2 regions of the Rufibacter soli genome follow, and region 1 is predicted to be linked to the other one. Evidence: riboswitches for the same ligand, from Rfam matches in the RefSeq annotation. Region 1 holds a riboswitch; the other holds the start of a gene.

Evidence for each region. A riboswitch is a leader RNA that binds a small molecule or an ion and turns the genes downstream of it on or off. The one in region 1 is predicted to bind S-adenosylmethionine.
Region 2: another riboswitch for S-adenosylmethionine. It lies ahead of ACYVJQ_RS11125 (O-acetylhomoserine aminocarboxypropyltransferase/cysteine synthase family protein); the one in region 1 lies ahead of metH (methionine synthase).

The regions. Positions count from the first base shown of each region.
Region 1 covers NZ_BAAGTS010000005.1:308,748-320,781, forward strand. Annotated here, with positions in the region: gene ACYVJQ_RS15855 (alpha/beta hydrolase) at 1-702, shown strand, start outside; gene ACYVJQ_RS15860 (PQQ-dependent sugar dehydrogenase) at 730-1,941, shown strand; gene ACYVJQ_RS15865 (hypothetical protein) at 2,021-2,206, shown strand; gene ACYVJQ_RS15870 (ATP-dependent zinc protease family protein) at 2,298-2,765, shown strand; gene rimK (30S ribosomal protein S6--L-glutamate ligase) at 2,788-3,723, shown strand; gene ACYVJQ_RS15880 (succinylglutamate desuccinylase/aspartoacylase family protein) at 3,710-4,642, shown strand; gene metF (methylenetetrahydrofolate reductase [NAD(P)H]) at 4,788-5,741, opposite strand; gene metH (methionine synthase) at 5,997-9,686, opposite strand; SAM riboswitch class I at 9,768-9,876, opposite strand; gene ACYVJQ_RS15895 (DUF4142 domain-containing protein) at 10,569-11,114, shown strand; gene ACYVJQ_RS15900 (plastocyanin/azurin family copper-binding protein) at 11,111-11,455, shown strand; gene ACYVJQ_RS15905 (hypothetical protein) at 11,534-12,034, opposite strand, start outside.
Region 2 covers NZ_BAAGTS010000002.1:2,203,385-2,215,418, forward strand. Annotated here, with positions in the region: gene ACYVJQ_RS11095 (T9SS type A sorting domain-containing protein) at 1-498, shown strand, start outside; gene ACYVJQ_RS11100 (T9SS type A sorting domain-containing protein) at 1,183-2,661, shown strand; gene ACYVJQ_RS11105 (aspartate kinase) at 3,010-4,344, shown strand; gene lysA (diaminopimelate decarboxylase) at 4,337-5,482, shown strand; gene ACYVJQ_RS11115 (homoserine dehydrogenase) at 5,907-7,160, opposite strand; gene metX (homoserine O-acetyltransferase MetX) at 7,139-8,194, opposite strand; gene ACYVJQ_RS11125 (O-acetylhomoserine aminocarboxypropyltransferase/cysteine synthase family protein) at 8,203-9,537, opposite strand; SAM riboswitch class I at 9,805-9,917, opposite strand; gene ACYVJQ_RS11130 (phosphoribosylaminoimidazolesuccinocarboxamide synthase) at 10,268-11,203, shown strand; gene ACYVJQ_RS11135 (STAS domain-containing protein) at 11,272-11,649, shown strand; gene ACYVJQ_RS11140 (ribonuclease Z) at 11,671-12,034, shown strand, end outside.

The DNA.
Region 1 (12,034 bases):
GCCATGGCGCGCACGCTGCAGCCAGATTACACGGTGTATGCGGTAGACGTGTTTTTTCACGGGCAAAGCACGCTCAGCAAAGCAGACCAGCCGCTGTCTAAAAGAAAGTTGCAGGAATTCATTCAGGGCTTACTGGAAAAGGAGCAGATTGGGCGGTTCTCGGTGATGGCGTTCAGTATGGGTGGTAAGTTTGCGCTGGCTACCCTGGAGAAATTCCATGACCAGATGGACGAGCTCTACCTGATTGCCCCAGACGGCATTAGAACCCATCTACTTTATAGCTTGGCCACCTATCCGGGTTGGTTGCAAGGCATCTTCAAGGGCATTGTGCTGCGGCCCACCCGCTTTTTCAAGACCCTAAACTGGCTGGAGCGTAAAAAGTGGGTGAGCTCGGGCCTGGTGAAATTTGCCAATTGGCAGATGGACTCGCCGCAGAAGAGAATGCGCGTGTACCGCAGCTGGACCGGTTTCAGCAACCTTAGCTTTGACATACGTAAGATTGTGCGCATCCTTAACAACAGCCACATTGAGGTGACCGTGTTTCTGGGGCAGTATGACCAGATTATCTCCCAGGACCGCCTGCAGGAGTTCCTAAACCAATTGGAGCGCCATGAACTGGTGGTCTTGCAGACCGGGCATACCAACCTGCTGTACACGGTGGCTACCTGGCTCCGGAAAAACCGGAAAGCCACTTCCAGATAAATCAGAACCTTTACTACACCTATTACTATGAAAAAAACATTTCTCACCCAATGGAGCGCCGGCTTGCTGGTTCTCTTCTGCCTGGCAGGTTGCTCTTCCAAAACAGATACCCCAGACACCAATACCAAAGGCGAAGAGGCCTCTACCGTCGCCAAAGACACCCTCTCTGAAAACGTAACCGAAAGCCCGGCCACTGACGCTAACCTGGGCAAGATCACGCTTCCAGACGGGTTCCAGATCAGCTATTTCGCGCAGAAAGTAGAGAACGCCCGCTCCATGGTGCTTGGCCCAGACGGTACGCTGTATGTGGGCTCCCGTGACAAAGGCAACGTGTACGCCTTGCCAGATAAAAACAAAGACGGCAAAGCCGATGAGGTAATTGTTATTGCCTCTGGCCTGAAAATGCCCAACGGCGTGGCCCTGCGCAACGGTTCCCTGTACGTAGCGGAGATCAGCCGCATTACCCGCTATGACAACATTGCCGCCAACCTCAAGAACCCACCTAAACCGGTGGTGGTGTATGATAAATTCCCCACAGAGGAGCACCACGGCTGGAAATACATTGCCTTTGGGCCCGATGACAAACTATACGTGCCCGTGGGCGCGCCCTGTAACATCTGCCTGAGCAAAGACCCGGTATTCGCCTCCATCACGCGCATGAACCCAGACGGAACCGGCCTGGAGGTGTTCGCGCATGGCGTGCGTAACACGGTAGGTTTTGACTGGCACCCTACCACCAAGGAACTCTGGTTCACAGACAATGGCCGCGATCTCATGGGCGATAATATTCCCCCCGATGAGTTGAACCACGCGCCCAAAAAAGGTCTGCACTTCGGGTACCCGTTCTGCCACGCCGGCGAAATCCTGGATCCTGAGTTTGGGAAAGGCAAGAACTGCGCAGACTACGTGGCCCCAGTACAGAAACTGAACCCGCATGGCGGCACGCTGGGCATGGAGTTCTATACCGGTACCATGTTCCCCGAAACCTACAAGAACCAGATATTCATTGCAGAACACGGCTCCTGGAACCGCACCGAAAAAATTGGCTACCGGGTGAGCCTGGTGCGCACCAACGCCCAGGGCCAGTCTAGCTTTGTGCCCTTCGCCTCTGGTTGGCTGCAGAACGGCAAGGAGTGGGGCCGGCCCGTAGACGTGGAACTCATGCCAGACGGCTCTATGCTGGTGTCTGATGACATGAATGATGCCATCTACCGCATTACCTACACCGGCAAAAAGTAATTCTGTTTCTGGCTTCTTTTTCGCAAATTAGGCCCAAAGCGCCACTAAGGAAGGGGAGCTTTGGGCCTAATTTGCCTTTATGAACCGTAAGAAAACAAGTCTGGCTTTTTTTACCGCCGTACTGGTAACGGTGGTGGCGGTCTTTGCCCTACAGCAAAGCAATGACCACCAGGAATGTAGCACCCAAACCAGTACCACTACAGATGCGAATGGGCACGTTACCATTACAAAACAGCACCAGTGCCAGGAACGCTTCAGCCTGTAAGAACACAGCGGGCACCGGGTTTCTGTTTTAGAGCCGTTTTTAGAAAAACAGCCCCAAAACGCATTTTCACCGGTGCCAAACATGAGCTACTATGAAAAAGAAAAGCCCTGAGAAAAGCATTATAGGTCGCCGCGAGATGGTTGATTTCCCAGACCTGGCGCTGTTTGAGATTGAGGCCAAGGTAGACACCGGAGCTTTCACGTCCTCCATCCATTGCAACAACATACGGGAGGTGAACCTGCCAGACGGACAACGCGCCATCCATTTTGAGTTGCTGGACGAAGGCCATCCCGCCTATAACCACAAGGCCTTTGAGTTTACAGAATTTTCCCTCCGGAACGTAAAAAGTTCTTTCGGTGATGTGCAGGAACGCTACATTATCCGTACTAAGATCATCCTTCATGGGCAGGAGGTGGAAACCGAGTTTTCCCTCTCAGACCGCAGCGATTTAAAGTACCCGGTTCTATTGGGCCGTACCCTGCTCCGGAAGCGTTTCATCGTAGACGTTTCCCGGAAAAACCTATCACTCAAGGCCAAGAACAAAGCCAAAAAGAAGTAATTCACCCAAGACATTCCCTTTTATGAAAATAGCGATCCTCTCGCGCGATCCTAAATTATATTCCACCCGCCGCCTGGTGGAAGCCGCCCAACAGCGGGGCCATGAGGCCGTGGTGCTGGACCACCTGCGCTGTGACCTGGTCATGGAGAAAGGCGACCCACATATTCTCTACAAAGGCGAACTGCTTACCGGCATTGACGCCGTAATCCCGCGTATTGGGGCCTCGGTGACCTTTTACGGCACGGCCGTGGTACGCCAGTTTGAGATGATGAAGGTGAAAAGCGTGGTGGCCAGCCAGTCCATTGTACGGTCAAGAGACAAACTGCGCAGCCTCCAGATCATGGCCCGGGCTGGCCTGGGTATGCCCAAAACCGCCTTCACCAATTACTCCAAAGAGGTCAAAGAACTGATCAAAGAAGTAGGCGGCGCCCCTCTGGTGATCAAATTACTAGAAGGCACCCAGGGCCTGGGCGTGGTCTTGGCAGAAACCCAGAAAGCCGCCGAGTCGGTGATTGAAGCCTTCCACAACCTAAAGGCCCGCATTATTGTGCAGGAATTCATAGCCGAGAGCAAGGGCGCCGACATACGCGTGTTTGTGGTGAACGGTGAAGTGGTGGGCGCCATGAAACGTCAGGGCAAGGAAGGCGAGTTCAGGTCTAACCTGCACCGCGGCGGCAGCGCCAGCCTTATCAAACTGAGCCGCGCCGAGAAGGCCGCCGCCCTCATGGCCGCTAAGTCGCTGGGCCTGGACGTGGCCGGGGTAGACATGCTGCAGTCCAAACGCGGGCCGCTTATTCTGGAAGTCAACTCCTCGCCGGGGCTGGAAGGCATTGAGAAAGCCACCCAGAAAGACATTGCCGGCAAGATTATTGAGTTCACGGAACTGTTGGTGGCCAAACCCAAAACCAAGAAACCCAAACAGAAGAACAACCCAGACAGCGGCGATGATCATCAATGACATTCCCATTTTTCCGGGAGACCGCAAGCTGGTAAGGCTCAACATTTCGCGGCTGCCCAGCGGCACGGAGATAGACATTCCCATCCATGTGTTCAGGGCCCAGGAGCCTGGCCCAGTGCTGTTGTTGCTGGCCGGCATGCACGGCGATGAGGTAAACGGGGTGGAAACGATCCGGCGCATGATCAGGCGCGAGATCCTGAAACCGGTGAAGGGTACCATTCTGGCTATTCCTATCCTCAACATCTACGGTTTCCTCAACTTCTCCCGTGAGGTGCCAGACGGCAAGGACGTGAACCGCAGTTTCCCCGGCAACGCCAAAGGCTCTTTGGCCAGCCGCGTGGCAGACCGGTTTACCAAAGAGATTTTGCCTTTGGTAGACTATGGCATTGACTTCCATACCGGCGGGCAGAGCAAGTCTAATTACCCCCAGGTGCGCTGCCGCCTGGAGCACGGCGAGAGCGAAGCCTTAGCCAAGGCGTTTGGAGCCCCGTACATTCTTAATTCCAATTACCGGCCTGGTTCTTTGCGCCAGGAAGCCGCCAAGCTGGGCAAGACCATTATTGTGTATGAGACCGGCGAGTCTTTGCGGTTTGATGAGCAAGGAATAAACATGGGCATGGAAGGGGCCGTCCGGGTTTTGCACCATCTGGGCATGCTGGAAAATGCGGTGCCGGTTTCATATCCGCCTATTATCTGCCAGCGCACCACTTGGATTCGGGCACCGCGGGCGGGGCTGTTCCGGAGCTTCGTGAAAAACGGGCAAGCCGTGAACCGCGGGCAACAGGTGGGCGCGGTCTCTGACCCTTATGGCTATGCCACGCACCCTATCACCACACTGGTGAGTGGTTACGTGGTGGGCATTAACCATATGCCAGTGGTCAACCAAGGAGACGCCATTCTTCATTTGGGCTTAAAGTAGGCAGCGCTTGGGTTCAAAAACAGCTGTTTCCAGAAGCATGTTTCAGACTAGGCCAGAGAAGAATTAAGGAGCCGCTAAAGACAAGGCCATCCGGATGTCCTTGTCTTTTAGCGGCTCCTTTTAAGGGATTATCCCAAAAGCAGGATTAGAATATAGCACGGGCCACAGCAGCCGTGGCCTCAGATTTACTCATGGTATAAAAGTGCAGGCAGGGTACGCCAAATTCTACCAACTCTTTGCACTGCTGAATAGTCCACTCAATACCTACTTGTCTGACATCTGCCGGGGTTTTAGCGGCCTCCACAGCGGTTACTAGGTCTTCTGGCAAATCAATGTTGAAATAGCGGGGCAGAACGTTTAGCTGGCTTTTAGCCGTGATAGGTTTTAGGCCAGGCAGAATAGGAACCGTGATGCCGGCGGCGCGGCAGGCTTTTACAAAATCACAGAATTTCTTATTGTCAAAGAACATCTGCGTGATGATGTAGTCGGCGCCCAGATCTACTTTGTGTTTGAGGTACTTAAGGTCAGAGGCCAGGTTAGGGGCCTCCAGGTGTTTTTCTGGGTAACCGGCCACGCCAATGCAGAAGTCGGTGGGCACGGGGTTCTCCATCTCCTCATCCAGGTAATGACCGTGGTTGAGTTGCACCACCTGCTGGATCAGGTCTGAGGCGTGGGCGTGCCCGTCTTTGTGCGGCCGGAAACCGGGCTCGGTTTTCACGGCATCGCCGCGCAGCAGGAGCACGTTGTCAATACCCAGGAAGTTGAGGTCCATCAAGGCATTCTCGGTGTCTTCTTTGCTGAAGCCCCCGCAGATGATGTGTGGCACCGTGTCAACGTGGTACTTGTTCATGATAGCCGAGCAGATCCCTACCGTGCCGGGCCGCTTCCGGATGGTGATTTTCTCCAGCAACCCGTTTCCGCGCTCCTTGAACACGTACTCCTCGCGGTGATAAGTCACGTTGATGAAGGGCGGTTTGAATTCCATGAGCGGGTCAATGCCCTGGTAGATAGACTGAATGCTGGTACCCTTTACAGGCGGCAGAATCTCAAACGAGAACAGGGTGTTGGTGGCGTTGTGCAGGTGCTCGGTAACTTTCATTGACGTAGTGTCGGGGTATCTTTTAGCTTTTGGCCTTTGGTGTTTTTATGTAAGCAGTTGGATGCTAAAACGTTTATTTGCCATCCTGAAGGAATCTCGGTAACGAACAGTAGTAGCGTTAACCACAGTCCTTATCTAATTCGCCCACAAGGTCCTTTCAGGATGACAGTAGGGGAGGGAAACCCCTTTCTTGTAGATAAAATGTTTTCTGTTTCGGGGCCGTTTTTCCAAAAACGGCCCCGAAACAGAAATACCTTAATAATTCAAAATAGGGGACAACCAGCGCTCGGTCTCCTCCACGCTCAAGCCTTTGCGCTGCGCGTAATCCACTACCTGGTCTTTCTCAATCTTGCCAAGCCCGAAGTACTTTGACTGCCGGTGCGCAAAATACATGCCCGAAACGGCGGCGGTAGGGTACATGGCCAGGCTCTCGGTTAAGGTGATGCCGGTATGTTTCTCTACCTCCAGCAACTGGAACAGGGTGGTTTTCTCGGTGTGGTCCGGGCAGGCCGGGTAGCCGGGAGCCGGACGGATGCCCTGGTATTTTTCCTTGATGAGTTCCTCATTGGAAAGGCTTTCCTCCGGCTCGTAGGCCCAAATTTCCTTGCGGACAATCTCGTGGAGTTTTTCGGCAAATGCCTCTGCTAGACGGTCAGCCAAGGCTTTGGCCATGATGGAGTGGTAATCGTCGTGGTCGGCTTCAAACTGTTGCACCAGCTCGTCCAGGCCAATGCCAGCCGTTACCGCGAACCCACCGGTGAAATCGGCTAGGCCGGTTTCTTTGGGGGCCACAAAATCTGCGAGGGCGATGTTGGGCACGCCCGGGCCTTTCTGTCCTTGTTGGCGCAGCGTCCGGAAGTGGGTGAGCACCTGGGTGCGCTGTTCATCAGCGTAGATTTCCACGTCATCATCACCTACAGAGTTGGCCGGGAACAAGCCGGCTACGCCGTTGGCGGTAAGCAGTTTCTCGTCTACAATGCGCTTCAAGAGCGCCTGGGCATCAGCGTAGAGTTTGGTGGCCTCGGTGCCTACAATAGGGTCTTCCAGCAGTTTCGGGAATTTACCGTGCAGCTCCCAGGCCTGGAAGAAGGGCGTCCAGTCAATGTAAGGTACCAGCTCTTCCAGCGGGAAGTTTTTGAATTCCTGCACGCCGGTTTTAGCGGGCGTATACACGTCTTCGGCCTTCCATTCAATGGGCAGCTTATTGGCGCGGGCCTCTTTGAGAGGCAGGTATTTCTTTTCTTTCTGGCGGCTCAGGTAGCCTTCACGCATCTGGTCGTATTCCGCCCGCAGGTCTACCGCGAATTTTTCCTTGTTCTCGGGGCTCAGCAGGGAACCCACTACCGGCACGCTGCGAGACGCGTCCAGGACGTGCACTACGGTGCCGCTGTAGGCCGGGGCAATCTTCACGGCAGTGTGCGCGCGGGAAGTAGTAGCCCCGCCTATGAGCAGCGGGATATGGAAGTTCTGTCGCTCCATCTCCTTGGCCACGCTCACCATCTCGTCCAAAGACGGGGTGATAAGGCCAGACACGCCAATCACGTCTACATTATGCTCGCGGGCGGCGTCCAGAATCTTGCTGGTGGGCGTCATCACACCCAGGTCAATCACCTCGTAGTTGTTGCAGGCCAGGACCACGCCCACAATGTTTTTCCCGATGTCGTGCACATCACCTTTCACGGTGGCCATGAGAATCTTGCCGTTGGTTTGGCGGGTGGAGGTATCACCGGAGGCGGCAGCGCGTACTTTTTCTTCCTCAATGTAAGGCAGCAGGTATGCCACGGCTTTTTTCATCACGCGGGCGCTTTTCACCACCTGCGGCAAAAACATCTTTCCTTCCTGAAACAGGTCGCCTACCACGTTCATGCCGTCCATGAGCGGACCTTCAATTACTTCAAGCGGTTTCTGGTACAGGTGGCGGGCCTCTTCTACGTCCTGGTCAATGTATTCCACCAGGCCTTTCACCAGGGCGTGGGTAAGGCGTTGCTGCACCGGCTCGTTGCGCCAGGCTTCGTCGCGCACTACTTCCTTGCCTTTGTTTTTAACGGTCTCGGCAAACTCAATGAGGCGTTCGGTGGCGTCTGGGCGGCGGTTCAGAATCACGTCTTCCACGCGCTCCAGCAGGTCTTTGGGGATTTCCTCGTACACCTCCAGCATGCCCGCGTTCACAATACCCATGTCCAGGCCGGCTTTTACGGCATGGTACAGGAACACAGAGTGCATGGCCTCGCGCACCGGGTCATTGCCCCTAAAGGAGAACGACACGTTGCTCACGCCGCCGCTCACCTTGGCGCCCGGCAGGTTTTCCTTAATCCAGCGGGTGGCCTTGATGAAGTCTACGGCGTAGTTGTTATGCTCCTCCATTCCCGTGGCCACGGTGAGGATGTTGGGGTCGAAGATGATATCCTGGGGCGGGAAGCCTACCTCTTTGGTGAGGATGTTATAGGCCCGCTCGCAGATTTGGATGCGACGCTCGAAGTTGTCGGCTTGACCTTCCTCGTCAAAGGCCATCACCACCACGGCGGCGCCGTAGCTGCGCACCTTGCGGGCGTGTTCTTTGAACAGTTCTTCGCCCTCTTTGAGAGAGATGGAGTTCACGATAGCCTTGCCCTGTACGCATTTCAGGCCGGCCTCAATCACGCTCCATTTGGAGGAGTCAATCATGATGGGCACCCGCGCGATGTCTGGTTCAGAGGCAATCAGATTCAGGAACAAGGTCATGGCGGCCTCTGAGTCCAGCATGCCCTCGTCCATGTTCACGTCAATAATCTGGGCGCCGTTCTCCACCTGCCCACGGGCGATGGCCAGGGCTTCCTCGTACTGCTCGTTTAAGATAAGGCGCTTGAATTGCTTGGAGCCGGTGATGTTGGTGCGCTCGCCTATGTTGATGAAGTTGGACCCCTCAAACACGGTCAGGGGCTCCAGGCCCGAGTAGGTAGGAACGGCCGGAAGCGTGGGCAACGGACGCGGCGGGTATTGCTTCGCAATCTCAGCAATGACCTTGATGTGCGGCGGCGTGGTACCACAGCAACCGCCCACAATGTTCACGAAGTTGTGGTCCAGGAAATCCTTGATGTGCTGGCCCATCTGCTCCGGCGATTCATCATACGCGCCAAACGCGTTGGGCAAACCGGCGTTGGGGTAGGCACTAATGTGGAATTTAGAGGCCTTGCTCAGAGACTCCAGGTGGGGCCGCAACTGTTTCGCGCCCAGCGCGCAGTTAAAGCCCACGCTTAAGAGCGGCATGTGCGATACTGAGTACAGGAACGCCTCTACGGTCTGGCCCGAAAGGGTGCGGCCGCTGGCATCGGTGATGGTACCAGACACCATAAGCGGCAAACGCTTGCCGGTCTGCTGGCTGTATTGGTCAATGGCGAACAAAGCCGCCTTGGCGTTCAAGGTGTCAAAAATGGTTTCTACTAACAGTAAATCCACGCCGCCGTCTACCAGCCCGCGCACCTGCTCCGTGTAAGCATCTACCAGTTCATCAAAGGTGATAGCCCTAAAGCCGGGGTTGTTCACGTCCGGCGACAAAGAAGCGGTCCGGTTGGTGGGCCCGATGGCGCCGGCCACGAAGCGGGGTTTGTCCGGTGTTTTGGCGGTCCATTCCTCGGCGGCTTCCTTGGCTATTCTGGCCGACTCATAGTTTAGTTCATAGACCAGGTCCTGCATGTCATAGTCGGCCATGGCAATGGAGGTACCGCTGAAGGTGTTGGTCTCGGCAATGTCGGCGCCGGCCTCAAAGTAGAGGCTATGGATTTCCTTGATGATGTGGGGTTGGGTGAGTGAGAGCAAATCATTGTTGCCCTTCACGTCCAGGTGGAAGTCTTGGAAGCGCTCGCCGCGGTAATCGGCCTCTTGCAGGTTGTACCGCTGAATCATGGTGCCCATGGCACCGTCCAACACTAAAATTCGTTTTTGTACTTCTTCCTCAATTCTTGTCATCTTCTTTGCTCACCAAAATGGTAGGTTGCGGCTCAAGAAAGGGCAGGAGGAAGGTGGCGGGCAGGGTGTAGGAATCTCCGTCACTCATCTCCCCCAACACGGCAGCCGTGTTGGGCAGGAAGTAGCACCCAACTCAATTGGGTTGCTAAGACATCACAGGGCCTAATCCCTCCGTCTTTCTTGATAAGCAAAGCAAAGATAGGGGCTGGAGCGGGAAGATGCAAATTAAGCGGAGGAGAGCGTTTTGGGCCTGTTTTTGGAAAAACGGAGGCGGGTGCGCTGAGTTCTGAGTTCTGAGTCCTGAGTTGATCAGCAATAGAGGGTCATCCCCCCACCCCCTTCAAAGGGGGGACGATATGCATGTTCTCCAGTGTAAACACCCCGCTGCGCTCCCCTCAAGGGGAGAGTCTGTGTTGAATAAGCGGCGTTCCATTTTGAGCCTGTTTTCTGCAAAACGCGTCTAAAATCTCCTCACCCAATCCCCACGCATTCCCCCAGTTCCAGTCTTTACTTCGAGCGCCTCGCTTGTGGCCCTGCAACAAATATACTAAGCGCAGAAGGCACCTCGGCCGCAAGGGCAGTGCGAGGGGGAAAGACGGGGCCCCGCGGCCGTGAGCGCTCGGAGGGAAACCATGAAACAACCAAGCATAAGAGCTTAAGGCTAGAACAGACACCACGCCAGCCACAGGCGGATATGCGTGCACAAGGTAATTGCAAGTTGATAAGAAGCCTTGGTTAAACCGGAACCAACCATCAAAGCCTCCATTCCCCACTAGTGAAGTGCTCTTCTAATTCATCGCCAGAGGCGTAAACTTTAACAAAGTTTTTTGTAACGCATTTGCTTACTCTCCATCTAATGGGAAACCAATAACCTTTAATGTCATGAAAAACCTAAAGAGAATGCTTGCTTGTATGGGTAGCCTTTTGATGTGTGCCCTGGTGAACCCCGAGGTGCAGGCGCAAGGCACCACTCCTCTCTCAGACCCTGAGGTAGCCTCTGTGGCCGTTATTGCCAATAAAATAGACATTGCCTATGCCAAAATTGCCAAGGAGAAATCTAAGAACAAGCAGGTACTGGAGTTTGCCCAAACCATGACCAACGACCATACCGCAGTCATTGACCAGGCGGTGGCCCTGGTGAAAAAACTGGGCGTAACCCCCAAAGACAATGCCGTTGGCAAAAAGATGCTGGCAGACGCTGAGAAAACAAAAGCCAGTTTACGTACCAAATCTGGGTCAGCCTTTGATAAAGCCTATATAGACAATGAGGTAACCTATCACAAGGCGGTCATTTCAGCGGTAAAGAACCTGCTCATTCCTGAGTCTGAGAACGCAGAGTTGAAGGCCCTTTTACAGGGAATAGTTCCTGCGTTGCAGACCCACCTGGAGCACGCGCAGATGGTGCAAAAACAATTCAAATCTAAATGAGGACGGTAAAAGAATGGCGCAGGTGGTGTTTCAACGGCCTGTGCCTTGCTTTTCTGTTGGTGGAGCCTGCTAGCCTGCGGGGGAGCGTTTCACCCGCCACGCACACGGTAGAGATAAAGCAGATGAAGTTTGTACCCGCAGAATTGACGGTGCGCAAAGGAGACAAAGTGGTGTTCCTCAATAAAGACATAGTGATGCACAACGTCACTGAGACATCTGGCAAAACCTGGCAGTCGCCTAAACTAGCTCCCGGAGGCTCCTGGACCTGGCTGGCCACCAAGACCACCGGGTACTACTGTAGCTTTCACCCGGTGATGAAGGGGAAAATCATTGTGAAGTAACCTCTGGTTAATCTGTAGCAACCCATAAAAAGAAAAAGCCTGCACGAGGCAGGCTTTTCAAGTAGGTTTGGGGAAGCATTAGAATGTATAGCGGATGGTCAGAGCTCCATCTGCGAACGGGAAAAGTCCGTCTCGGTTGACCTCGATAAATGGCTTAAAATCGAGCCCCAGAGAAATCGGGATTTCCGTAATCTGATATTCCAAACCTACAATTCCGTCTATACCCACCGTGGTGAGCGTTCGGTCATAAGATTCATAATAGTGTTTATAAGAACGAGGGTGGTAATACCGGCCCCTAAAGGACCCAATATGGGCCCCGGCGCCGTAAAACCACTGTAGGCTGCTTATGCCCAGAGCAGGAGCGTGTTTCTCATACAGCCCTGTTAATTGAAACCCCCTTCTGGTAAAGCCAGTTCCCAGGATCACCTCTAAAGCGGCGTCTGGTTGCAGAAAGAACTTTCCTGAAATGCCTGACGTGTAGCCTCCCACTCTAAGGCCCACTCCGTGTTTCTGCGCCTGCGCCGTAAAGTGGTTACCGAAGGAGAACAACAGTAGCCCCAGCGCAAAAATAAGATGTTT
Region 2 (12,034 bases), on a different contig from region 1:
TGGACCACCGCCTCCGAGAAGGACAACGACTACTTCCAGGTGGAGCGCAGCACTGACGGCAAGGCCTTCCACGCCATAGGAAGGGTGAAGGGGAACGGCACCAGCAGCATCCAGAGAAACTACGCCTTCACCGACAACTCCGCCCTTTCCGGCACATCTTACTACCGCCTGAAGCAAGTGGACTTTGACGGAAAGTCAGAGCTATCCAAGGTCATCGCCAACACCCTAGGGAAATTGAATGCCGCGGCGACCTTGCAGGTAGGACCTAACCCATTCCAGCAGCAACTTGCCTTTACGCTTAAAACCGCAACTGAAACAGAAGCGGTAGTAGAACTCAGGAATATGCAAGGGAAGGTTTACTATCAGGGAATAAAAACTATTACCCCTGACGCTTCTCAGGTTGGTATCAACACCTCTAGCCTTCCGCAGGGTATTTACATCCTGTCCGTCTCTGGCAGTGACTTCCTCTTGTCACAGCGGGTTTTAAAAGTTGAATAGCATTTACCGGACGCTTACTTTTTCCAAAATCCCTTTATAAACGTTTACCGCTCCTCTTAAGCCCTCATTGACCTACTTTCTAAAGTTGGCCAATGGGGGCTTTTCTGTTTAATGCATATGTGCTTTTTTATTCAATTAAATTAATGATCAAAATATCAGACTTATAATACCTGCCTTACGAGGAGACCAGCTTAAAAAGTGAATAAACCCCAATCATGAAAGGTAACAAGGAAGTTTATACCTCTATTAGTCCTTAGGCTTTCCTTTCTAATTTGAATCTTGAACTATTCTCTATCAGATAAGCCATTCTTATAGCTGCCTTTGGCAAGTTCAAGCATACTCTAGGGGCCTTTTTAATAATGACTCCACTTCTATATACCTTTTAAAAATAAATTTTTCTTGCTTTTATCTAAAATATGGTAACTAAGATATTTGCCGTATGCTCTGAAATGCAGACTTTGGTTATTATTCACATTTTTTAATATTGTTAAATTACTACTTAAAATTATATACATCCTGTAATATTTTGGATTTCTTGTTTTTTTAAAATAATTTCATGGCGTTATTACGTTTCTATCCGAATTTGGAATAGATACAAAGAAATGGTATCTGCATAGGTATTGGCTCCACCGTCTTGTAAACAAGCGCTTATAACGTCTAATTTTTTCATTAAAAATTCAAATTATGAAATTAACAGCTACCAACTCGTTAGCAATTTTTTCAAAAATCCTATTTATTGTTACTTCCTTTATAATTTTTAATCCCCTAGATGGCTACAGCCAAGAGGCTATTCCTGGTATTGGTATTGCTCCAAATGGGAAATACACCCAAAATTTTAATGGTTTACCTACCACACCCCAATTTACTTTAAGCGGGAGTACTGGTAGCCCTACTTTAATAAATTATTCTACCCCTTGGGTAGACAATGGAAATGTATATGGGTGGTATGCCGCCATGGCAACTTCAGGCACCATGCAATACTCGTCTTCCTCTGTGGGCGCCATTAGTAATCCAAATAATGCTAATGATAAATCTAAATATACCCCAGGTAGCGGGATGCTAGGAATGGGGCCTCAAACGGTAAACGGAAAGGACCTGGCATTAGGAAGCCTTACTTCCCAAGCGAATGCTAATAACTTTACCGGTAATATTTATTATGGCATACGATTCAAGAACACTTCAACTACAGAAACAATCAATTTTGTAGATCTTAAATTTTATTTGGAGCAATGGTTAGATGCGGTAGAATATACTTCCTTACAACTTCAATACCAAGTAGCCTCATCAGCAAACAGCCCTCTAACTGATATAAAAAATGGCACCTGGACTACGGTAGGTGGCACAACGTTGTTGGCCGCTCCACAAAACAACGTTAAAAATTCTAACACTGACAATTTAGTTGCTCTTGATGGAAACCTTGCTGCTAACAGAACTTTTATAAGTATTACCCTTGGTGGAGCAGGTACTCCTACATTAGCCATCCCTCCAGGGTATGAGTTTATGATCAGGTGGGTAGATGCTGACAACGGAAGCAACGCCGGCAAAAAAGACATCTTAGCCATTGATGATTTAGTTGTTACAGCCGCTGATCCATCGGCCGTTCCGCTTCCCGTTACGCTCACCTCCTTCACCTCCAAGAACACAAACGGAAAGGTAGAGTTGGCCTGGACCACCGCCTCCGAGAAGGACAACGACTATTTCCAGGTGGAGCGCAGCACCGACGGCAAGACTTTTCATCCTATTGGAAAGGTAATAGGAAATGGGACCAGCAGCATCCAGAGAAACTACGCCTTCACCGATCCTTCCGCCCTGGCCGGCACGTCTTACTACCGCCTGAAGCAAGTGGACCTCGACGGCAAGTCAGAGCTGTCCAAGGTCATCGCCAACACCTTGGGGAAACTGAATGCCGCGGCTGCCTTTCAGGTAGGTCCTAACCCGTTCCAGCAGCAATTGACATATAAGGTACAGGCAACTTCCGCCACTGAGGCGGTAGTTGAGCTCAGAAATCTGCAGGGAAATATCTTCCATCAGGATAAAGTGGCCTTGGCCCCAGGTACTTCCCAGTTCGAAATTGCTACCTCTTCGCTTCCGCAAGGAATTTACATTTTGTCAGTGACTGGTGCAGACCTCCATGTGTCACAGCGCGTGATGAAGATTCAATAACAGATGTCTTTTCAGGGAAATAACAGCCCCTGAAAAAGCATTCCTAGTTTTTACTTAAGCCCTTTATTACAAAAGGAGACGAAGGAAGTTCCGCTTCATTTGTCTCCTTTTGCTTTTTAAGGCAGTCAAGTTATTACTGCAAATAAAAGAGGCGTTCACCCAATACCCTTGGCTAGTTTCCTTCCTATCCCCCTTCATTAATTTCAATCCTTGGTAAACACTCTTATTCAGGCACTTATCTAGCTTCTCTAGCCCATTATTTTATTCAAATTTTTACAGGGTTTAGAGTGGATTTTTTCAGGTACCTAACCATTCATTTAGTAAATTTGCAGGAATTATTTCGTTACTATGAAAATCATGAAATTTGGGGGCACCTCGGTAGGCTCAGCTGAGCGTATGGGTGCTGTCTCACAACTACTTCCAACCCAGGAATCGGTTATTGTGGTTTTGTCTGCCATGTCAGGCACCACCAACCACCTGGTACAGATTGGACAGCAGCTGGAACAAGGAAACCTTGACCAGGCCGAATCACTCACAAACCAACTGGAGCAGCACTATAAACAGGTGGTGGCCCAACTATATAAACAGGACGCATCTAAAGAAAAAGGTAAACAGGTTTTAGGTACTGTTTTTCAGGATATCAGGGCACGTCTGGACCTTCCTTATTCCGGGGTAACGGAGAAGATCATTCTGGCCCAGGGTGAATTACTGTCAACTCAGCTTTTCCAGATTTTCCAGGAAGAGAATGGCATTAAATCTGTGTTGCTGCCAGCTTTGGAATTCATGCGTATCACGCCAGATGAAGAACCAGACCAGGCTTACATCAGAGTATACCTCAACCAATTGCTGGCCCAGTACCCAGACAACCAATTGTTCATTACCCAGGGCTACATCTGCCGCAATGCCAAAAACGAGATTGATAATCTCAAGCGCGGCGGCAGCGATTACTCGGCTTCAATTATTGGGGCGGCGGTGAAAGCCTCTGAGATCCAGATCTGGACCGACATTGACGGCATGCACAACAATGACCCGCGGGTGGTGAAAAACACCTACCCCATTGCCGAGCTGTCTTTTGATGAAGCGGCCGAGCTGGCATATTTCGGGGCCAAGATTCTGCACCCTTCCAGCATTTTGCCGGCCCAGCAACACAACATTCCGGTACGGTTGCTGAACACCATGCAGCCCGAGGCCACCGGCACCACTATTTCGTCTAAAAAATCTGGAAACAAGATAAAGGCGGTGGCAGCGAAAGATGGCATCATTGTCATTAAAATTAAATCAAGCCGCATGTTGCTGGCCTATGGTTTCCTGAGGAGCGTGTTTGAGGTTTTTGAGCGTTTCAAAACCCCCATTGACATGATCACTACCTCTGAGGTAGCGGTTTCCCTCACGATAGACAATGACAAATACCTTCCTGAGATCACGGAGGCTTTGCAGCGTTTCGGGACTGTGGAGATTGATTCAGGCCTGACCATTGTTTGCGTGGTGGGCGACTTCATGGAAGACAAACCAGGGGCCGTGTTACGTGTTGTGCAGTCGTTGGCCCAGATACCATTGCGCATGGTCTCCTACGGCGGAAGCAAAAACAACATTAGCTTTCTAGTGAATACAAACTATAAAGAAGAGTCTTTGCTTGCCATTAACGAAGGCGTTTTTCAGGAGAGGGAGGAAGCAAATGCTTAACGAGCAACTTTCTGTCTTAGAACAGCACGCTACCCCTTTTTACGCGTATGACCTCTCCTTGCTGCGCCAAACCTTAGATTTGGCGCACGCCGAGGCTTCTAAATATGGCTACCACGTGCATTATGCCTTAAAAGCCAATGCCAATGCCCCTATTCTGGCCGAAGTGCTGGAAAGAGGTTTTGGCGCTGATTGCGTAAGCGGAAATGAAGTGCGCCGGGCCCTTGAAGCCGGCTTCTCACCGGAGCAGGTGGTTTTTGCCGGCGTTGGGAAATCAGATGCTGAGATCAATTTTGCCCTGCAGTCTAATATTTTCTGCTTTAACTGTGAATCTGTACAGGAGCTGGAGGTGATCCAGGAACTGGCCGCGGCCCAGGGCAAAACCGCCCAAGTGGCGCTGCGCATTAACCCAAACGTAGACGCCTACACCCATAAATACATTACCACCGGCCTGGAGGAAAACAAGTTTGGGATTAATGTCTGGGAATTGGAGGAGTTGGTGCCCCGTTTTGGGGAGTGGCCTAACCTGCGTCTTATTGGGCTACACTTCCACATTGGCTCTCAGATCACCGACCTGCGGGCTTTTGAAAATCTGTGCGTTCGGGTAAACGAGATTCAGCGGTGGTTTGAAGAGCGTGGGCTGGTTTTCCCACACCTGAACGTGGGCGGAGGCCTGGGCGTGGATTACCGCACCCCAGAACTGAACCCCATCGCCGACTTTGCCACTTATTTTAAGATTTTTGATCTGTTATTGGAAAAGCGCCCCGGGCAGCAAGTCCATTTTGAATTGGGCAGAGCCCTGGTGGCCCCCTGCGGAAACCTGATCACCAAGGTGCTCTACCTGAAACACGGGCAGAAAACCAACTTCGTGATTCTGGACGCCGGCATGACCGAACTCATGCGCCCGGCCTTGTATCAGGCCTATCATAAAATAGAAAACCTCAGCAGCCAATTTCCGGAGAAAATCTATGACGTGGTAGGGCCCATCTGTGAGTCAACAGACTGTTTCGCCAAAGAATATACCCTACCGGAAACCAAACGCGGCGACCTCATTGCCATTAGGACGGCGGGCGCCTATGGCGAGGTCATGGTGTCACAGTACAACCTCCGGGACAAAGTCCAGGCTATATACCTTTCTTAACGATGGGCCAATGGCTAAGTGATTTTCTTTTCAGCCATAATCTTATGAAAACCTGTTTTAGAGCTGTTTTTGAAAAAACGGCTCTAAAACAGGTTTTTGCTTTTACCCTGGTTAGCACCCTTTTATAGAAGTACTAGTCAAATTGCATTAAGAGGAAGAGGTAAATTTTTACCAAAAAAAGAGCGGCCAGAGTAAAGGTTTTCTGTTTTGAGCCTGGTTTTAGAAATCCAGGCTCAAAACAGAAAATACCCCATCACTGCCGTCCTATTCATTCCCAAATGGCAAATTCACGGAAAACGAAAAGCCCAGCTATCTAGCTGGGCTTTTGGTAATAAACGAACTAAAATGAACAAACTACTTTCTACTTTTTGGCGGGCTATCCCTTAAGAAACTGTTATGGGAGAATAAGGAGTATAGTCGTTTATCAGGCGTTTGACCAAGCCACTGCTTCTTTTTCGGGTGCTTCCTTTGCTTCCTCAAAACCAGAGGAAAGGGCCATGATGTAGGCACCCGCCTGTCTTATTTGGTCTTGAGATTTGATAAGGTTGCCCAAAGTAACAGTTCCAATTAAACTGAAGGCATCTGCCTCCCGCTGCACCGTTTGCAGGTTGGAAAGTCCCAAGGCCACCACTAAATCTGGTTCAGGGCACCGCAGATACACTTCCAGCTCATAATCTAAGGCCAGAGCGGCGGCATTTTTATGTCTTTGCAATTTCTTATAACCATAGCGGTATCCACGGCTAATGGAATCAATATCAGATAACACGGCAGACCCAGTAGGGTGCCCGCCGGCGCCACGCCCTTTGAATAGTTGGGTGCCAGAGTAGCCACCTTCCACTACCACGCCATTGAATTCCTGCTCCACGCCATACAAATCATCAGAGGCTTTCACCAGGCTAGGCAACACCAAGGGCACTAACTCTCCGTCGGCGGTCTCATGCACGGAGGCCACCAGTTTAATAACGGCATCCTGCTGCTTGGCAAACTCCCAGTCCTGGCGCCCCAGGAAATCTATCCCGAAGAAGGCAACCTCTTCCGGGGCCAACGTGCGCCCGAAGGCATGGGCCGCCAGAATGCAGAGCTTGTGGCGGGAATCGGCACCGGCCACGTCCAGCCAGGGATCCAACTCGGCGAAGCCTTTGTCTTGGGCCTCTTTTAATGCTTCACTGTAAGCCTTCTGGTTTTTGAAAATCTGGCTGAGGATGTAGTTAGACGAACCGTTCAGAATGCCATGCACCCGCGCCAGGGGCTCATTGGAAAAATACTCCTCTACCGTTCTAATTATTGGTATACCTCCGGCCACGGCAGCTTCATACAAAAGGGTACCGCCAAATTCTTCCTGCAGGGCCAGGAGTTCTGACAAATGGTAGGCCACCAACTTTTTGTTAGCGGTCACCACTTTCTTGCCTCGGCGTAAGGCCTCAGATACAATGGCATAGGCCTCATCTGCGTCGCTAATGGCTTCCACCAGAATATCAAGATGCTCGTCCTGCACCACTTCCAGCCAGTCAAACGTGAAATTTTCTGGGGGAAGCGGACGCAACTTAACGGGGTCTTTTACGCAAATGCGGGCCACTTTGTAGGGCAGTGACTCTTCACGGGCCAGTATATCATACAGTCCTTGGCCTACGCAGCCAAACCCAAATAAGCCAATAGTTAGAAGACGGTGGGAATCCATGTTTTTCGTTGTTGTTTTTTCTGTAAAAAGGTATCCAGGGCCTGGCTTATCTGGGTGGTTTCCAGTAAGAACCCGTCATGCCCGGCAGGCGAATGAATAATCTCCAGGGTTACGTTTGAGATATGACGGGCCACAAACCGCTGCTCATTCACCGGGAACAGCACGTCGGTGTCTACTCCTATTATAAGGGTTTCGGCCTGCACGCGGCGCAAGGCTTCTTCCAGACTTCCTCGATTTCTGCCCACGTGGTGGTGGTCCATCATTTTGGTTAGCTGCCAGTAAGAAAAGGCATTGAACCGCTGCGCCAGTTTTTCCCCTTGGTATTGCTGATAGGTAGCGGCCCGGTAATGGCGCTTCCGCTCTTCTGAGGGATCGCGCTGGGCTTGGTTATAGGCTTTATAGGTACGGTAAGACAGCAAGGCAATGGCCCGCGCGGTGCGCATGCCCTGCAAACCGGCATCATCCGTGTCTAACTGCCAGGTCACGTCCTGTTCAATGGCCATGCGTTGGGTTTCATTAAAGGCAATGGCCCAAGGCGTTTGCCGGGCGTTTGCCGCCACTTGCACCAGCCGTTTAGTTACCTCTGGGTATTCAATGGCCCATTCCAAGGCCTGTTGTCCGCCCAGGGAAGCACCAATCAAAACTTGAATCTGTTCAATACCCAGTTCCTGGCGCAAAATCTCAAACGCCTTTACCGTATCCAGAACAGTAATGGTGGGGAATGCGTGATAATAAGGCTTGCCGGTATCTGGATTAAGGCTCAACGGACCGGTAGAACCGTAGCAGCTACCCAAAGAGTTGGCGCAGACAATAAAATGCTTGGCCGGATCAAAGGTTTTGCCTTCCCCAAAGAGGCCATCCCACCAGTCTTTCACAAAGGCGTTGCCGGTAAAAGCATGGCACACCCAAATAACGTTGCTGCGGTCTTCATTCAACGTGCCCCAAGTGGTGTAAAATAGTTGGAAACCGGGCAATGATCGCCCGGACTCCAAAAGAAACTCATCTGTATAAGAAAAAACGCGTCCTGATAACATGGCAAATACTAGTTTAAAGAGGCTTCTACTTGGATGTCACGCACCCGTACTTTGGCAAACGCCTGTTCAAAATCTGCCTTGATGTCTTCAATATGCTCAATGCCCGCAGACACCCTAAGTAGCGTGGGGTTTACGCCGGCAGACAGTTGCTCCTCTTCATTTAATTGCTGGTGGGTGGTGGAGGCCGGGTGAATGATGAGCGTTTTGGCGTCGCCCACGTTTGCCAGGTGGCTTACCAGTTCCAGGCTGTTCACAAAAACCTCGGCTTCTTCTTTCCCGCCTTTCAGGTTAAAGCTTAGCACACCGCCAAAACCACGTTTCAGGTATTTCTGAGCCAATGCGTGGTACGGGCTGGAAGGCAGACCGGGGTAATTAACGCTTTCCACCAGAGGGTGTTTCTCCAGCCATTGAGCCAGGGCCAGCGCGTTTTCTACTGTGCGGTCCACCCGCAGCGAAAGCGTCTCCAGGCCTTGGATTAACTGGAAGGAATTGAATGGACTTAAAGAGGGACCAAAATCACGCAGTCCTTCTACCCTGGCCCTAATGGCGAAAGCGATGTTGCCGAACGGACCATTGGCGCCAAACACTTCCCAGAAATTAAGGCCGTGGTAGCCTTCAGAAGGCTCACTAAACTGCGGAAACTTGCCGTTGCCCCAGTTAAAGTTACCGCCGTCTACAATCGCCCCGCCCAGCGTGGTGCCATGACCACCAATCCATTTGGTGGCAGAGGCTACCACCACATTGGCCCCATGCTTGAGCGGCTGGAAAAGGTACCCTCCGGCACCAAAGGTATTGTCTACCACCAGCGGCAGATTATGTCCGGCGGCCACCGCGGCTATTGATTCAAAATCAGGAATGCTAAACCGCGGGTTCCCAATGGTTTCCAAGTACAGGGCCTTGGTATTTTCATCTATTAGGGCGGCATAAGAAGCAGGGTCTTCGTTTTTGGCAAACCTCACCTCAATGCCCAGGCGCTTGAAGGATACTTTGAATTGATTGTAAGAACCGCCGTACAGATTGCTAGAGGCTACAAAATTGTCACCGGCCTGTAAGATATTAGTAAGGGCAATAAATTGGGCCGCTTGCCCAGAACCCACGGCTACGGCCGCTACTCCGCCTTCCAAGGCAGCAATGCGTTTCTCAAACACATCAGTAGTAGGGTTCATGATGCGGGTGTAGATATTCCCGAACTGCTTTAAGGCAAACAGGTTAGCGCCGTGCTCGGCACTCTCAAATACATAAGAAGTGGTCTGGTAAATAGGAACCGCGCGGGAGCGGGTAGTAGCATCTATTTCTTGGCCAGCGTGCAGCTGAAGGGTTTCAAAACGAAGGGAATTAGACATAGTAATGGCTGGTTACAATTGAAAAATTGAACAAAAACAAGACTCCAGAAAAACTAACGGATAGCAGGAACACTCCTGCCGCGGTGCGTCAGACCCTGGAAAACAGGAAAAGGAGGATTATAGGCAACAACAACAGCCCCGCATGCCACAAATTCGCATGCTTGTTGCGCCGAACAAGAAATGAGGTGTACTAAATTTTGTCACTGCTAATGAGCGTGACCCTGCATTGTAAGAAGTGGCTTTTGCTTGATTTTCCATCTTCGTATCAATTTATATTCCCCAAGGCAATATGTCCGTTGGGTTCAGGAATTAGCACCTTACACGGTTGGTAGGTTGCTAGAGCTTCTCAGAGCCTGTCTCTCCACTCTTCTTTATAAATCAACTACCTTGATAATTGACTTGATATTGCAAATGTAGGCCCCAAAACCTTATTTCCAAACTATTTTAAAAAATTTAGTAAATTATTTTTGTCACAGCCGCAACAGCCCGTCAAAACCATTGCAAAACTCATACCCCTACCTAACATTCATTAGCAACTTTACAACTAGCTATTTTCTTATAGCCTGAATTTTCGTTGTTCAACTCCTAACCTTCAGCTCCATCATTTAGCCCAAACAAAGATTTTTTCTGGGTGCATTGATCTGTAAAAGCCTACCGCATATAAACACTTCCCCTAAGGTCTTGCCCCTTATTTTTCCTTTCCTAACTTTGCCGCTGTTAGTCCGCTCTTATGCAAGCATTAAAAGAAACCAACTTCCACTTCCCCAACCAGACCGGGTTTTACCGGGGCAAAGTCCGCGACGTTTATTATTTCAAAGACAAGCTGGCCTTAGTAGCCACCGACCGGATCTCTGCCTTTGACGTGGTGTTACCGCGGGCCATCCCTTACAAGGGTCAGGTATTGAACCAGATTGCGGCCTCCTTTTTAAAAGCCACCGCAGATGTAGTGCCTAACTGGGTAATCAGCCATCCTGCGCCCAACGTGACCATTGGCAAGCAATGTGAAACCTACAAAGTGGAAATGGTGATCAGAGGCTACCTGGCGGGCCATGCCTGGCGGGAATACAGCGCCGGTAAACGTTCCCTCTGCGGAGTGGCGCTGCCGGAAGGCTTAAAAGAGAATGACCCTTTTCCAGAGCCCATCATCACGCCTACCACCAAGGCCGCCGAGGGCCATGACGAAGATATTTCACGGGAGGAGATTCTGCGCCAGGGAATTGTATCTGAAGAAGATTACTTGCAACTGGAGGCCTATACCAGAGCCCTTTTTCAGCGGGGCACCCAACTGGCTGCTGCCCGCGGGCTTATCCTGGTAGACACCAAATACGAGTTCGGTAAAGCCGATGGCACCATTTATGTAATTGATGAAATCCATACGCCAGACTCGTCCAGGTTCTTCTATGCTGAAGGTTACCAGGAGCGCCAGGATGCTGGCGAGCCCCAGCGGCAACTTTCTAAAGAATTTGTACGTCAATGGCTCATAGAAAACGGTTTCCAGGGCAAAGAAGGGCAACAGGTACCTGAAATGACTGACGCCAAATTAACCGAAATCTCCCAGCGGTACATTGAATTGTATGAGCAGTTACTGGAAGAAAAGTTTGTTCCCCAAGACTACGCCAGTCAGCCAGATAGCTTACAGGAAAGCATTGCCGCAAACATTTTTTAACATACTTTGTTACAGATATTCCACCAAAAATTGGTAGATTCGCAGTCTAAACCTTTTTGCTGTTACTTATGAAGTACACAATAGATAAAAAAGAGAACTATACCATCATCACCATAGATGAAAAGAAACTGGACACCACGATCGCCCCTGATCTGAAGTCTGAGTTTGTTAAATTGAATGCAGAAGGTATCACCAACCTGATCTTGGATCTATCAAACGTAAAATATACTGATTCTTCCGGGCTTTCTTCTATTTTGATAGCCAACCGTCTTTGCAACTCTTCTGGAGGCGTATTGATCTTGACTGGCCTTCAGGAGCACGTGACCAAGCTGATCACCATCTCTAAACTGGAGTCTGTGTTGAACATTCTGCCTACCGTTGAAGAAGGTATTGACCGGGTGTTTCTGCACGAAATTGAGAGCGATCTTACCAAAAAAGAAGAATAGTCAATCTGAAGAAACAGCAGTTTGGACTTCGAGCTGAAAATACTTGGTAGCTCCTCTGCCACGCCTTCTTTTGAACGTCATCATACCGCCCAGATTCTCACGGTTGGTAACCAGATAAATCTGATTGATTGCGGCGAAGGTACACAAATGCAGCTGATGCGATACAAAGTAAAGCATCAGCGCATTTGTAACATCTTTATAAGTCACCTCCATGGTGACCATTATTTTGGGTTGGTGGGCCTGCTGTCCACCATGCACCTGCAACAGCGCACAGCCCCTATCAACCTCTTTGGCCCTAAAGGCCTGGCTGACATCCTTTCCCTTCAATTTAAATACGGCGGCACCCAACTCCCCTACCCCATTAACTTTGTGGAGTTAGACACCA